2 regions of the Desulfofarcimen acetoxidans DSM 771 genome follow, and region 2 is predicted to be linked to the other one. Evidence: riboswitches for the same ligand, from Rfam matches in the RefSeq annotation. Region 2 holds a riboswitch; the other holds the start of a gene.
The links. A riboswitch is a leader RNA that binds a small molecule or an ion and turns the genes downstream of it on or off. The one in region 2 is predicted to bind fluoride.
Positions count from the first base shown of each region.

Region 1: it holds a riboswitch for fluoride, as region 2 does, so the genes downstream of both, DTOX_RS13250 (universal stress protein) here and DTOX_RS10765 (dynamin family protein) in region 2, are expected to answer to the same signal.

Region 1 covers NC_013216.1:2,873,453-2,881,086, reverse strand. The annotation lists gene ppsA (phosphoenolpyruvate synthase) at 1-582, shown strand, start outside; gene DTOX_RS13270 (hypothetical protein) at 842-1,243, opposite strand; gene DTOX_RS13265 (hypothetical protein) at 1,354-1,794, opposite strand; gene DTOX_RS13260 (diguanylate cyclase) at 2,172-3,278, opposite strand; gene DTOX_RS13255 (FG-GAP repeat domain-containing protein) at 3,537-4,235, opposite strand; fluoride riboswitch at 4,618-4,675, shown strand; gene DTOX_RS13250 (universal stress protein) at 5,051-5,479, shown strand; gene DTOX_RS13245 (fluoride efflux transporter FluC) at 5,499-5,918, shown strand; gene crcB (fluoride efflux transporter CrcB) at 5,905-6,276, shown strand; gene DTOX_RS13235 (spore coat protein) at 7,174-7,634, shown strand, end outside.
Region 2 covers NC_013216.1:2,362,139-2,369,772, forward strand. The annotation lists gene DTOX_RS10750 (IS110 family RNA-guided transposase) at 620-1,846, shown strand; gene DTOX_RS23915 (hypothetical protein) at 2,450-2,704, opposite strand; gene eno (phosphopyruvate hydratase) at 2,721-4,001, opposite strand; gene DTOX_RS10765 (dynamin family protein) at 4,021-5,541, opposite strand; fluoride riboswitch at 5,601-5,658, opposite strand; gene DTOX_RS10770 (GxxExxY protein) at 5,913-6,860, opposite strand.

The sequences.
Region 1 (7,634 bases), 510 kb from region 2:
ATCCAACGTTACTATATTTATAAGCAGGCACTGCTGAAGGAGGCAGTCAAGCTCGTGCAAAAGGGTGTTATCCGGGAGAAGGAGGATATTTACTATCTATCCTTTGAGGAACTCCGGGAGGTTGCTCGCACAAACAGATTGGATTACAGCGTCATAACTAAGAGAAAAGAGGAGTACGAGGTATATGAAAAACTGACGCCACCTCGGGTGATGACGTCTGAGGGCGAGGTCATATCCGGCGAATACAACACCGGCAATATCCCGCAGGGTGCCTTACCGGGTATACCTGTTTCAACAGGCATCATTGAGGGACGCGCACGGGTCGTTTTAAAAATGGCGGATGCCATCATAGAGGATGGTGATATTTTAGTCACCACATTCACTGACCCCAGTTGGACACCGCTGTTTGTATCTGTCAAAGGTTTGGTGACGGAAGTAGGCGGGCTTATGACCCATGGTGCTGTCATTGCGCGCGAATATGGCCTTCCCGCAGTCGTAAGCGTGGAAAACGCCACGAAGCTGATCAAAGACGGGCAGAGGATCCGGGTGAACGGGACAGAAGGATATGTAGAAAAGCTGTGATTGCCTCCTATTCCCGGATAAATAGCAGCTAAAAAGATAAGTTGATAAAAGATATTTTTAAATATTTACTTCTTAAACGTTCACAGAAAGAGGATACTATTTAAAAACCAACAAGACAGCGATAACAGCACTGTTAGAGGAAAGCGTGTTAACAGTGTTGTTATCATATTAACATGCTTGTTGCATAAACGTATTAATGAATATCTTTTTAATTTTATCATGAATTTTATTAACTTTTCTTTCGGTTGCAACACTGCCATTAACCATACAATAGGTATTTGCTGACTATAGGTGTTAACAATTCAGTTATTAGTATGAGGCTCCACAACCTGCCTTTAAAAATATTGTAATCAGCCAATAGCTTTTCCCAGGAGTGTTTGGCCACGTAATGTCCAAATAAAAATTCAAAAGCTATAGTAAGAATTACCCAGGTAAAGCCGATTATTAATAATGTGGAATCAGAATTTATAGATATTTTAGCTAAAAAATAATTTGTTGTAATAATGATTAGGATAATTAAAATAATTGTGCTAGTTATATGTCCCGTCTGTTCACTGGTATAAGGCTTAATAAGTTTTTCTCTAACTACTCCGTTTAAAATAGCCAAAAAAGCAAAGAGAAACCAAAGTCCCAGAGTGAATAGGGTTATTTGCATACTCAATAATTTTACCTCCACCCCTAATTTAATAGATGCCGCTATCTATAATTTGTGATAGTTAATTAAAAAGTAACACTTAATAAATATACCATAATTTATATTAAATAGTTTATTTATTCTTTTTCCCAAATGAATTTTATTGTTACCCAGGTTAAGCCAGCAAAGGTTACTGTGTTAAAAAAGAAACTGGCCAGCCAGTGCCAATGAAAGTATTTAGCTACTTGGACCAGCACAGTTAAATAATCTACTGCAGCAAAAATAAGGGCAAATATTAAGATATGTAAAAACTGCAGCCATTTATTGCATGGAACAAACTGTATAAAAAGGATGCCCATGGTAAATATTGGACCAAATATGTAAGGAGCGGGCAAACCTATCCAGGGAATAATTAAGTTGCAGAATTTATATAGCTGCAGGTGTTGTGCTCCACTGTCAACAATAGTAGCTAATCCGATAGACAGAACCCCACCCGCAATGTTATCCTTTAACCTGCTGTAATCTATAAAGATAAAGAACAGAAGCCAAGACATTATAAAAATAATAACCCAAGGCATGATATGTCACCCCGTTTAATTAGGCTTTACCAACAGCATATAAAATATAATTGTTTTATTTAAGAAAACATTTATACTTCTAATCCTTTTTCACTTAAGATGAGAGGCAGAAATTAAACGGAAAACATATTTAGCCCGGAAACATGATCTGGGACAAATACAGAGTTAAATATAAGGAGCGCTAACTTAGCGCTCCTTATATTTAACTCTGTATTTGTAAAGCTTGTAAACACGCAATATTATCTTAAAGTTGCTCATGGTGTGTGGCATAAGGTTTATACACCCCTTTTTTTAGTGACAATTCCGTTAGCACCTGATGACTTCGTGATACTCGATGATTACTTGTATGACAGGAAAAAGTACTAAACCAATACAAACTAAGTATTAGGGCATAAACCTTCATCATCCTGAATTATTGAAACCTTATTTCTACCTGTCCTCTTAGCTTTGTATAGTGAGGTATCGGCCTTTTCTATGAGTTTATTTATTTCATCTATAGTATCAGGATAATTAGCTACACCAATAGAAACTGTAATATTAATAATGTTGTTATTTAATAACTTAAATGGATACTTTTCTATGATACTCCTTATACGTTCAGCAACTTCGATAGCCTTACTTAGAGGGCAATCACGGAGAATTATAGAAAATTCTTCACCACCGTTTCGAGAAACTGTATCTTTGTAGCTACACAGTTTTGGCAGTAGATCGGCTAGTTCTATTAAAATAGCATCACCTGCTATATGACCATAAGTATCATTTATTTTTTTAAAGAAATCAATATCTATAAACAATAGAGATACTACATGACTTGTTTGTTTACTATTATTCATTAAGAAGTTAATTTCCTCGTCAAAACCACGTACATTATTTAAACCGGTTAAAAAGTCTTGTTTTGCCTCAGACCTAAATTTCCTGTATAAGGAATTTAATTTTATATGAAACTCAGTAAGATAATACATAAAATAAGTTACTATTATAGTTCCAATAGAGAAATAAAGCAGAACCTTTACTAACACGTTATTATTCGTTAATACTAGATAAAATGCGATAGAGCTAATAAATATAGCATAGATTACACATATTGCATACTTTTTCCGCATACTGAAAGACTGTCTACATATAAAACTGAATCCAATTGCCATAAAACTAATATTAATTAATGCTGCTATGGAGGAATCTGTTAGACCGAAGTATAGAACTCTAAAGCTTCCTATTATCATACAAGTTATTATAGCCGATACAGGCCCACCATAAATAGCTGACCATATAGCAGCGACATTTCGGAAATCAACAATAATATTAGGTAAAACTTGAATACTAAAGATCATCAATATAATTCCTAATACTCCTGAACATATTCCAAAAATAATTCGGCTACTAATTGGAGATGAATGAACCAGTTCCTTTTCTCTAAACATATGGGCAGTTATGCTTATTGCTGATATAATAATTGTAAAGTTAACAAATAATTGTCTAAACATGATTAACCTCAATTGGTATATTTTTACATAATATTATAACATTGATAATTTTAACAGTAAACTACTTTATATCCATTCAAAAAGCAAATGTTGTTTTAATTCCACCGAGTAAAGCAGAATGTTTTATTATTTTGGCTGCAAGAAAGTAGCTTTAAGCCACTTTCTTGCTTAAAAATTTGTTTGTTAACCGGATTGTTGATAAAAAATTCAGGGAGGCTGATTTATTCGCCTCCTTTGCTTTGTCAATATATTATTGACTTATTTTGATATTTCTTTGCCAAATATCGCGACATATTGTTGAAAGGGAATAAATTTAAAACCATTCCATTGTAATATTGTCTCAACATAACCTAAAGCATCCGCATTATATCTGCCTGCAATACGTTGCACAGCATATAATTCATAAGTTCCATTCCTTTCAATATCAATAGGCCACAGGCTGCTTAGAGGATTTACCCATCCTTCTATAGGTTTTTTAAGCTTACCGTTTTCATAATATATTTCTGATAAATAATCCTGACCTTTATATTTTATATCTATTGTATATATTGTATTTAAGGTTATGCTTATTATGTCGACCTTATAATAGTCTCTGTAAATTACTTTGTACTTGTATGTTCTGTTAAAATCATTATAATTAAATAGTATTTTCGGTTTATTATTTAAAAACGAATATACGTAGTGATATTGTACACCTCCACTACCCCCTGAATCCATACTTACTAAAATGTCAAGAGTATCATCTCCGGTAAAATCACCTAAAAAAAGTGTTGGGTTATAGCCCGCATTGGTTTCAAGAGGTATTTTATAAACATTGTCGTTTTTGCCGTCAATTATAACTAACGTGATGTCTTGAACAAAGGGACTATCAGGTGTCTTGTTGCCAGTTAAATAAATTATATCAGGAATTTTATCACCGTTTACGTCTCCTTGTTTGTAATCAAATGTTATCATCATTTTTTATCACTCCATATTAGAGATACGAATTTATAACACTATATTATTTATAACTGGAAATAGTGAATACTTCAAACCTATAAATTATCAAATTATGGATTTATATTACCATATGAATAAAATGATTTTGAAGATATGTTGCAAAGCGGTAAACCGATTCTGTTTTTACATGGCTGGCCAGTAAATCTCAAAATATTTGAATATCAATTTAATCATCTTCCCCAAATGGGATATCGATGCATCGAAATGGATTTTGGTTGATTTGGTAATCCAGGTAAGTATTGGTGGGGTTATAATTGCGTTTTTTTGCTCTAAAATAAACTTTTTGTTAAAACCCTAAAATTTAATTGCTGAATATAACTTGTTTTATGCTATAATAAAAAAAATGTATGGCGATGGAGCTCGCCTAATGCTGTTAAGCTGATGGCTCCTACCAGGACAAATGTTCAGGTAGGAGTCTTATTGTTTTTTTATAAAAATGATAACCAGGGCGATTTTTCATGGAATTTAAGGTGAATAGTATAATAATAACAAAGTGATTTTTGGAGTTTGCTTTTAGAGTATGATAGACATATTTGGCGCTGGTTGCTGATTCTGTGCCTGCTCAGAATAGCGCCACCGTAATGTCACCATAACGGGGTTGCGTGCGATGCCGGTAGGGGGCGGCGTGTTATCTTCGTCTTTTATAGCAGGTTTTTTGTGGAAGTACATGGGGCCTCAGTACACTTTTTATTTCGGGGCAATTACCGGTTTTTTAGTTGTTTTAGAAAGGCTGTAGTTTTGAATGAAATCAAATAATAATAAGGGGGAGAATTATGAGTTATAAAATATTAGTTGCTTTTGACGGCTCTGATGGTTCCGTGAACGCGGCGAATTTTGGTTTTAATATGGCTTATTATTTACCGGACGTTATTATAGAGGTAATAACAGTTTTTACCTTTACTGAGGAAGAGGCATTTTTTTTAGGTGTTAATCCAGAAATGTTTTATAAATCTGAAAAAGAAAAAGCGGAAAAAATTAACTCTATATTTTTAAAAAAAACTGATACTAACAATATCCCTTTTAGTTTAAGTGTCTTAGATGGCAATCCTGCTAAAGAAATAGTTAAATATGCTATTGAAGAAGGGTTTAATCATATTATCATGGGATCAAGGGGCTGGGGAAAAATAAGAAAGCTTCTGATGGGGAGTGTTTGCAAGAAGGTTCTGGAAAATTCACATTGCTCAGTAACAGTAGTAAAATAAATTTAATGGGAGAGCAAAAATGAAAAGTATATTAAGTGTAGGTGTCGGTGGTACCATAGGTGCACTCGCAAGATATTATTTTACTGTTCCTTTAAATTCAAACAGCTGGTTTCCCTTCGGGACATTTGCAGTTAATATGATAGGAAGCTTTATACTTGTCTTTTTTTTAACTGTGATATTGGAATATATACAAAGCACGTCTTATCTTGTACTGGCTGTATCAACAGGTTTTGTCGGAGCTTTTACAACATTTTCTTCTCTGAGTGTCGAGGCAGTAAAAATAGCTCAGTATTCTCCGGTTAATAGTTTACTATATATTTGTTCCAGTTTTGTATTTGGTTTTATTTTAGCTTTTATAGGCAGATTAACTGGAAAGGTATTAATAGCCAATCTAAAGAGAGAAACGGAGAGCACAGAAGGGGCTGATGTATGTGAATGATGCTCTGTTGGTTGGAATTGGCGGCTTTTTGGGCGCTAACAGCAGATATTTATTAAGTAAAATAATAAATAAATATTGGAAAAAAAGTTATCCTATAGCTACATTTTTAATTAATATATTGGGGAGTTTTTTGTTAGGACTTGTAGTCATGCACCCAGTAGCCAGCAAGATTTTACAAGCTGACTTGAAATACGGGATAGGTATAGGTTTTATGGGTGCTTTTACAACGTTTTCAACTTTTGAGTTTGAAGTCCTGCAGCTGGTAGAAAATAAAAAGATCTTTATTGCCTCTCTATACATCGTCTTAAGTTTTCTTATAGGTTTTATTCTTGCCTGGTTTGCATCGCAAAATATATAACAGATCTATTAACCATTTGTTTTTTATATTATTATGGCAGGAAGATTGCGGATGAACGAATTTGGGACTTTGAATCAAAAACTATTGGTTGGAATCAATGCAATTATAAAACTGGCACAGCTCAGGGAAAAGAATAAACTAATCGCCTATTGAAATAATGTCTATGTATTTAGCGGTTAGTCATTTTTTATAGAATTTTTATTGATAATATTACTTGCCTTGTTTCCTACCTTTCTGAAATAATATTTTTGAAAGAGAAATGTATTTAATAAGCCAATAAAAATTAATAAGAGGCCAAAAATAACGCTTAAAAACTCATTAGAGAATATATGTATCAGTCCTTTTTGGGGTTATTACGTTATGTTTTACTGGAACTTAAAAAATATGTGTTTTTAAATAATAATTCTTCAATTATTCATATAATAAACACCTATAAAACACATTTAAATTTTATAATTAACTTATTCAATTCCTTAACCTATATTTTATGCTCTAGGAAATTATGCTTATAATAAAGATGTGGATAAGTTATTGTATAATAAAGTGCAAATTTATATTGCACAAGCAATGTCAGCACTACATAATCAACCATAAAATGTCAGCCGCCAAGTCAATCTTGAACAACAGTTAAAATTAATACAAATAACTGCAAGAAAATCACCCGAAATTATAAACGGGTGATTTTCTTTGTATAGTTGTTTTTTTATTCCGCCATGGTAAAGACTTAATCGAAAACTGCCGCTATTTTAGCCAGATGGTTAGCAGATTTTATTCTTCGTATTAGATATTTAATTTGGGTTTACTGGCGATGCCCGGCATAACAGGATGAATTTTAATAGTATTTTTAATATTCTCGGGGATAAAATACTATCAAAATTTGATCAAGGGGGATATTAAATGGCTGCAGAATTGGGAGCACATGAATCTGTTCAATTGCATGAAGTTTTAACATGTTTAGTTGATGGGATTAATAAGTTTCAGCTTTATAGACCACATGTGCAGGATCCTCAATTGCGTTCTATCTTGGATAAACAGATTGGCTTTATGAATCAGGAATATAACAACATGGTTCAAACAGTAATTCACCACAGTAAAGGTGAAGCTATTCCATATCGCAGGGTAAAAAATATAACTCCTTCATATGGACTAAAGAATCCGTCACCCCTAACTCCAAATACTTCAGCAGATGAAATGGATGACAGAGATGTTAGCAGCGGAATGCTGGGGGCTCATAAAGCATCCGCAGTGCTTAAAATGACTGCTTCTTTAGAATTTGCAGACCCTACAATCAGACGCATGTTACAGCAAGGTGCCATTAACTGCAGTGAACAGGCTTTTGAGATCTGGTATTATATGAA
Region 2 (7,634 bases):
GCGCCAAGGTACCCAATCAATGATAGGATGGTGATGTCTATACGAACCGAAAATTTTATTGACAGAAAAATATCCACAGGCAAATCATTTTCAAAGAGACAGCCCACACTGAAAAATTAGTAAGATGAATTCATCAGTCCTCCTCGCATGTGGTGATATCCACAATGCTTTTTAAGTCTGTTTCTCTTTCCCCGTCAGGGTTTGATTCTGACACTTAGAATGTTTGCTTAGCAATTCTGATTTACGTGAGGCTGTTTAAACCCGGGGGAGTGGTGTTGTCAACTTTCTTTAAAGAGTGCTATAATTTACAATGGTTTAGATAGTACTTTTTAGGTGCCTGTCTGTCAATGTTTGATGAAATAAGCAATTTAAATAATCATTTAGTTAGAATGATCCCGGTAAGATGGTAAATTCTCAATACCCCGAGCAGCATAGACTGCTTAATAAAGTATGTTTCTTTTCCTTCTACGTTTTAGTTCTAACACCTAGCCTGTTCAGCATGATAGTTGACCTGGATGGCAGCAGATCCAGGTAGTCTCCCGCTCCATGTCAGTTCTGATTACGAGGATGTTCTCGCGTAGAAAACGGAAAAGTTAATCCACTTACCAGAGGTGTTTTTATGACAATATCCTTGCATGTTGGCATTGATATTGGTAAGAATAAGAATGTGGCTTGCTTTATGAAATTAGACGGAACGATTTTGTTGAAAAAGTTAGTTTTCGATAACTCCATTTCAGGTGCCGAGAGTTTGGCATCTAAAACTAAAGAGTTATCGATTAAAGATAGCTTTGATCATGTTGTTTTTGGAATGGAAGCTACTTCTTTATACCACTTTCACTTGATGAATTATTTACTAATCACCGAAGAATTAAAGCCATACAGGCCTACAGTTTACCAACTCAATGCCAGAAGTATCAAGAACTTCAAGAAGTCTTATCCTCCAAAGGGCAAGAACGATGCATATGACGCTTATATCATAGCTGAAAAACTAAGACACGGCAGATTACCTAAACCTTACGAGGTTGATGAGATGTATCTTCCGCTACAGCGACTGACCCGTTACAGGTTTCACCTGGTGGGTTCACTTGTGCGAGAAAAAAGTTATTTTTTAACTATGTTGTTTATGAAATTTAGTAATTATGGTGATGTATTCAGTGATATCTTTGGAGCCACCAGCATGTCTATTATTACCGATTTTTTTGGCCCGGAAGAAATTATTAATACACCACTTGAAGACTTGGTTCAATTGCTTGTGGATAAAGGAAATAAGCAATTTTCTAACCCTGAAACATTGGCTACTGAGCTAAAACGAATTTGCCGTGAATCCTACCGGATGAGTCCGAAGCTCACGGATTCGGTTAATCTGATTCTTGAAACCAGTATGAATAATATCCGCTTTTTTGAGCAAACCATCCGCAAATTGGACAGTGTGATTGCCAGGGATATGGCCAAGCTCTCGAATCCATTGATGTCAATCAAGGGAATTGGGCCAGTGTTTTCCGCCGGCATTATCTCTGAAATTGGGGATATTAACAAGTTCGAAGATCAGTCCCAGTTAGCTAAATTTTCAGGTATCACCTGGAATAGCAATCAATCCGGCGAATTTGACGGTGAAGATAAACCCCTGAATAGGGCTGGAAACCGGTATCTCAGGTATTATCTGATAGAAGCTGCGGACAGTTTGAGGAGACATAATGACGAGTACCGAGCTTACTATCAAAAAAAATTTCAAGAATCAAAAAAACATGCCCATAAACGAGCTCAGGTTCTTACAGCTAGGAAGTTTGTAAGGCCGGTTTTTTCCTTACTTTCAAAGAACCAGCTTTACAGGTCGGACAGGGGATAGCTGTTTAAATAACTGCGGTAACGGTGCTGATTAATATTCCTGCGGTTGTCTGCTGCCAACTGGCTAGGAATATTAATTATCATAGTTATCCACAGGTAAAAGAGTGGTGATGCACTGAAATATTATTTGTGCACCAATATATGTTTTTCCCTGAGCTTTATTGGTGCAAACAATAACCATATTTTAAGATTATGCCTTAATATCAGGGAATAATTTTATAGCCGCAACAGGAATTTTTGGGTGTTTCTGTGGTGGTTAATTTTTTATACCCAAAAACAAGGAAAAATATGTTTTTAAATTCCCTCTTGACATATTACCCTAGCACTTAAATACTTAACTACATAGGCTGAAAGTTACATGACAAATCTATAAATAGTAAAATTATTATATTTCTAAATAAAAAAAGACTTCTCCCGTGGCATTTACCCGGTAGAAGCCATTAGCTTTTCAGCGTTAGGCAAGACTCATCGCCTATTAATTTAATATATAATACCACATTAAAATGTTATGTCAGTATTGAGTCTTAAATCTTACATCATTTTATTTGGTTTCCAAAACCTTATAATAGCTCAATAATTACGATGGCTATGAAATTCCACAAAATCATAATTCCATGCTCTGCGCCTTCCTGTTACCAGACAACTGACCCAGCACCACCAACAGTCCGGCCATGGCTAATATCCCAGTAAGGGTACCAAAGTAGAAAGTAACCGAAGGGCCAAACCCCTCAATCACTCCCACAACAGTTGGGGTAGCCCCCAGTTGACTCACCAGAAAGAGGGGAATCAGTGGATATACCATTTCACTGCCAATATCGGTAAACAGACTGGTAAGTCCGGTTAAGATAATATTAAACACACAATCACCACACTCGTTAAACTCGATTTAACTCTTTCAAAAGTACCGGACCAGCAAAAGCCGGGCTTTGAATTTGCTCCTCAATGCGTAATAACTGATTGTACTTGGCTACCCGCTCGCCCCGGCTCAAAGAACCTGTCTTAATCTGCCCCAGGGACAGTCCCACCACCAGGTCACTGATGAAGGTGTCATCGGTTTCCCCTGAGCGGTGCGAAACCACGGTACGGTAACGGTGTTCCTTGGCCAGTTTGCAGGTTTCCATTGTTTCAGTTAAGGTACCAATCTGGTTTAACTTGATTAAAATAGCATTACCAATGCTCCGCTCAATACCCTTCTTAAAGATGGCCGGGTTGGTGACAAAAATATCGTCCCCCACCAGTTGTACCTTGGAGCCTAGTTTTTGGGTAAGTTTTTCCCAACCGGCCCAGTCTTCCTCGGATAAGCCATCTTCTAAGGTAATAATGGGATATTTGCCAAGAAGATCTCCGTAATAATCAATCATTGCCCCACTGTTTAACACCTTTCCCTCAAAATGATATCTGCCTCCCTTGTAAAATTCGCTGGCAGCTACATCTAAGGCGAGAAAAATTTCCTTTCCTGGATGGTACCCCGCCCTTTCAATAGCTTGTATGATAAATTGCAAAGCTTTTTCGGTGGACTCGATATTCGGTGCAAAACCTCCTTCATCCCCCACGGCTGTACTATAGCCATTTTCTTTTAAGAGTGCTTTCAAAGAGTGAAAGGTCTCAGACCCGGCACGCAAGGCTGATTTGTAATCAGTAAAACCTGCCGGTACAATCATGAACTCTTGGGTGTCAATGATGTTGTCGGCATGCTGCCCACCATTAACTATATTCATCATAGGCACCGGTAATTCCCAGGCTCCCATCCCTCCCAGATACTGATAAAGAGGTACCCCAAAAAAATCCGCTGCAGCTCTGGCTACTGCCAGGGAAACCCCCAGGATGGCATTTGCCCCTAAGCGCTCTTTGTTTTCGGTACCATCAAGCTTGATCATAAGATGATCCAACCCTCGCTGATCCACTGCATCTAGACCGTTGATTTCTTGGGCAATTTCCCGGTTGACGTTTTCTACTGCTCTAAGAACTCCTTTACCATGAAAACGATCCTTGTCCCCATCCCTTAGCTCCAGTGCCTCTCGTGTACCAGTGGAGGCACCGGAGGGAACAGCAGCCCGGCCCCGGCTCCCGTTTTCCAATACAACATCCACCTCTATCGTTGGGTTCCCCCTTGAATCAAGGATTTCTCTGGCAATGACTTGCTGAATCTTTGACATATTTACTCCTCCCTTAATACTATATAGTAGTGATTTCTTGCTTTATTGTTAACAGTTTTCGCTTGATTTCGTCCAACTGTCCTAACGTTTTCTGCAAAGAATTTTCTGTTAAAGTTATCTCATTTTCACTCTCTCGTTTTTTATCCACGGCGCGTTTTAGTGCCTCCTTAGTACCTGAAATAGCAGAGTTAATCTTACCCTCCAGCAAGACTTTAAAACGCCTACTGCTTACCTCGACCTTTTCTGCCAGGTGATGTCTGATGCGCCCGCAATTTTTGTCAAGTTGGTTTTCAGTTTTCTTATGCAACTCTTTTAAAATTATTTGGCCGGAAATAAACCTGGGCAATAATGATTGCATTTTAACAGCATCAATATAATAGTACATAGAGGTTATTTCTTCACCAATAGAATAAAACAAGCTACCATATTCCTGAAGTGTTTCCACTCCGGTAAAACCCATAACCGGTATGTCAAAAATTTCAGCCGCCTGGTGTATAACTACTTTCAGCAGATGGTTTGTCTTATCAATAAAACGGCTAACCATTTTCTCGTATTTACGAATAACTTCAGCCTCTACCTCAGGGAGCCATTGATTGAGGATTTTTTCAGTTTCCATATTGACATACCCGGTTATTTGTTCCATTAGCCGGCGAGAAGACAAATCCTTATATTCTTGATTCAATCTCTCAATCTCTTTATCGAAGAAACGTATTCTCTCTTCCTTATATAGATTAATAATTGCTTCTAATTCTTGTAGAAGTTTTTTAATCTCCCCATCAAGAATATACATATTGTCCTGTTGTTCCTGGTGCATTTTAAGTATAGCCTGGTCAAACAAATCAATTTTCTCCAACAACTCATGAACAGGCGTATTTAAAGCCTTAACTTCCAAATTAATACCCATACTGAGTTCTGATACAGCATTTAAAGCTTTGGTTACGCCTACCCCAATAATTGTATTACCCTTTTCCTTCATTAAAAAATCCCGCAGTATTTGGTTGAATTGTGGGAGTCTGCTTTTTTCCAGCATCTCCTCATCACCTTTTATCCTACCCTCCAGGGCAAACTTAGCCGATAACGGGCAAATAACCGGGTTATCAAACTTTGCGTGGGAAGACAGTACTTTTTCAGAAAACCTTAAGGCCTCCTCCACACCGGAATCATCTAAATAATCAATTTTATTTAATATAAAAAAAGTCTTGGCCGAATATTGATTAATAGCCTGTAAAAATTCAATTTCTGCCCGACTTATTGGGGGATCAACAGAGATAAGAAAAATAGCGGCATCCATTTTGGGTAAATAACTATATGTTTCGTCATCATTATTCCGGTAAATTGAACCAACACCTGGCGTATCAATCAATATCAGTCCATCTTTTAAATAATCAGAAGGATAGGTGACTGTAACGTAACGAACCTGTTTCTCGTTTTCCGGATTCTTTTCCTCAGTAACAAACAGGGGAAGATCCTTTATACCTATTTCTCTTGAGTTTCCGTCCTTAAAACATACCTGAACACTTATCTGATCGCCATACTCCATAAGCCTACATATTTATAAATCACAGAGATAAAAAACAAAATGGCTCCTACCTTAACATTTGTCAGGTAGGAGCCATTAGCTTCACAGCATTAGGCGAACTCCATCGCCATAAAGTTAACTTAATTATATCACACATGTTATATCAGGCAAACTTTTTTAATTTTAATTAGTTTATAATACCGCTCTTCGAAGTTATTTAACTTATAAGCCCAGGTAATAATCAGATTAAACCACTATTTGCCAATAAATTCACTCTAATAGAAACCTATTTCCCCTAGTCAAAAATAACAACTCTAATAAAGCATAATTGATTTCTTGAAAGCATCATTCGATACAATTCTTATCATCATGTATTAATATATTGTATATGATCACTGCGATCCTCTCGGTGTAATCTTTATAAGTTTGTAAAACATATCATCCTTATTTATCTTCTCGGTTTTAACATCATATTCTTTTATGACAGTGCCAGGTACAAATAAAATTCCCGTATCAAGTCTAGCAGCCTCTAAGTATACTTGAAGCTGTTCCATTGCTGCTTGCTCTCCTCCCAATGCTAAACCTCTTTTTAATTCAAGAATAATCTTCTTGCCATCTTGTTCTAAAATAAAGTCAGGTCTATATCTTTCTTTCTCTCCAACAGTAATATCTCTATATATATATATTTCTGAGGCAGTATAATTCAAAAAAGCATTTAACTTGCCTGCAATCTCATATTCATTAATCACTGAAGATAAATCTCCAGTTTTCATATCAATAGTAAAATCCAAAAGCAAATCAATCACATATTCATCGAATTCTTTCTTCAATCTATTAACGCGCCCCATAACTTGTTCAAATGCTGCCGCCATATTTGACATCTGCTTATTATAAGCAATTTTCTCTGAGATTTGGTTTATTAATAGATAAATAAATGACATTACTGTATTAATTGCAAGTACTGCTTCTTCTTCAGTAAATGATAATGAATAATCGTGAGTTGAAGAATTTCTCCAATTTTTTCTGTACTCAGAAAATAAATTTTTTACTCGTTCATTAAAAACTTGATTCTCTGAAAAATACTCCTCTATTCTATAAGGTGTTATGGCATTTAAGTTTCTTTGTGTAAATACTTTATAGGCTTCTTTTAGAATTCCCTCATAAGCTTGATTTGTCCTATATATAACATCATTAAAATATTCGTCGTCAAGTTTCTTAACTCCATTTTCAAAATACATTAATGCTCTTTCAATATGTGTCATAACTGATGAGATCCCTTTAATTTTTTCATATGCATTGATTTTTTTTATTTTGTCCTGAATAATAGCTGCAAAATCCATTTATCCATCCCCCATATACTTCTAAATATAACTTCCACTTATATATAAACTATAATATGCCGCATACTTGGTTGGGTCAGAAAGATATTCTCTACTTTTTTCTTGATCTTGCCCAAGTGACCACAACTTAAATAAAATAGCTTCCCCCCAATGACATATGGTTTACACAGTATGACAACTTGGGTGAAACGGGTTGATTAAAACCCTCATGAATTAAATGAGAAAAGTTATGATTATTAAGACAAGGTAGTCTGTCATATATGTTTTCAGATCCCTCCGAGGACTTCTAATATTGACTATTTTTATTTTCTAAAATTTTTTACTGCTCTAATAATACTTTTTCTTTCCATTCATTTTTTGTAATAACTTCAAAACTCATGGCAATCCGAACTTGCCTTCGTTTCAAAGTGTTATATTTTTAACAAGCATAAACTAGGTTATATGGCTTTGTAACACCCCTTTCATATGTAGGAATTATATGCTCAACAACACCATTGATGCTTGTTATAATTCCACAGTATTGGCAAATGTAACAATCCCCCTCACATATAAGTTTACGGATATTTTTATTCTGAAAAATAGTTTCAGTTAAGCCTCTAGCATACGTTTACGAAATAAATTAATTTATCGTTTTATAAGCTATTTTTGAACTCAGCAAGTCTTGATATTGCTGGCTTTTTATAATTTTAGGAGTAGTACAGAAAAATGATATTTGGATATATCCTGCTATACTGTTGGCTACGCCAAGAACGTAGTAACTAATTTACATAAATG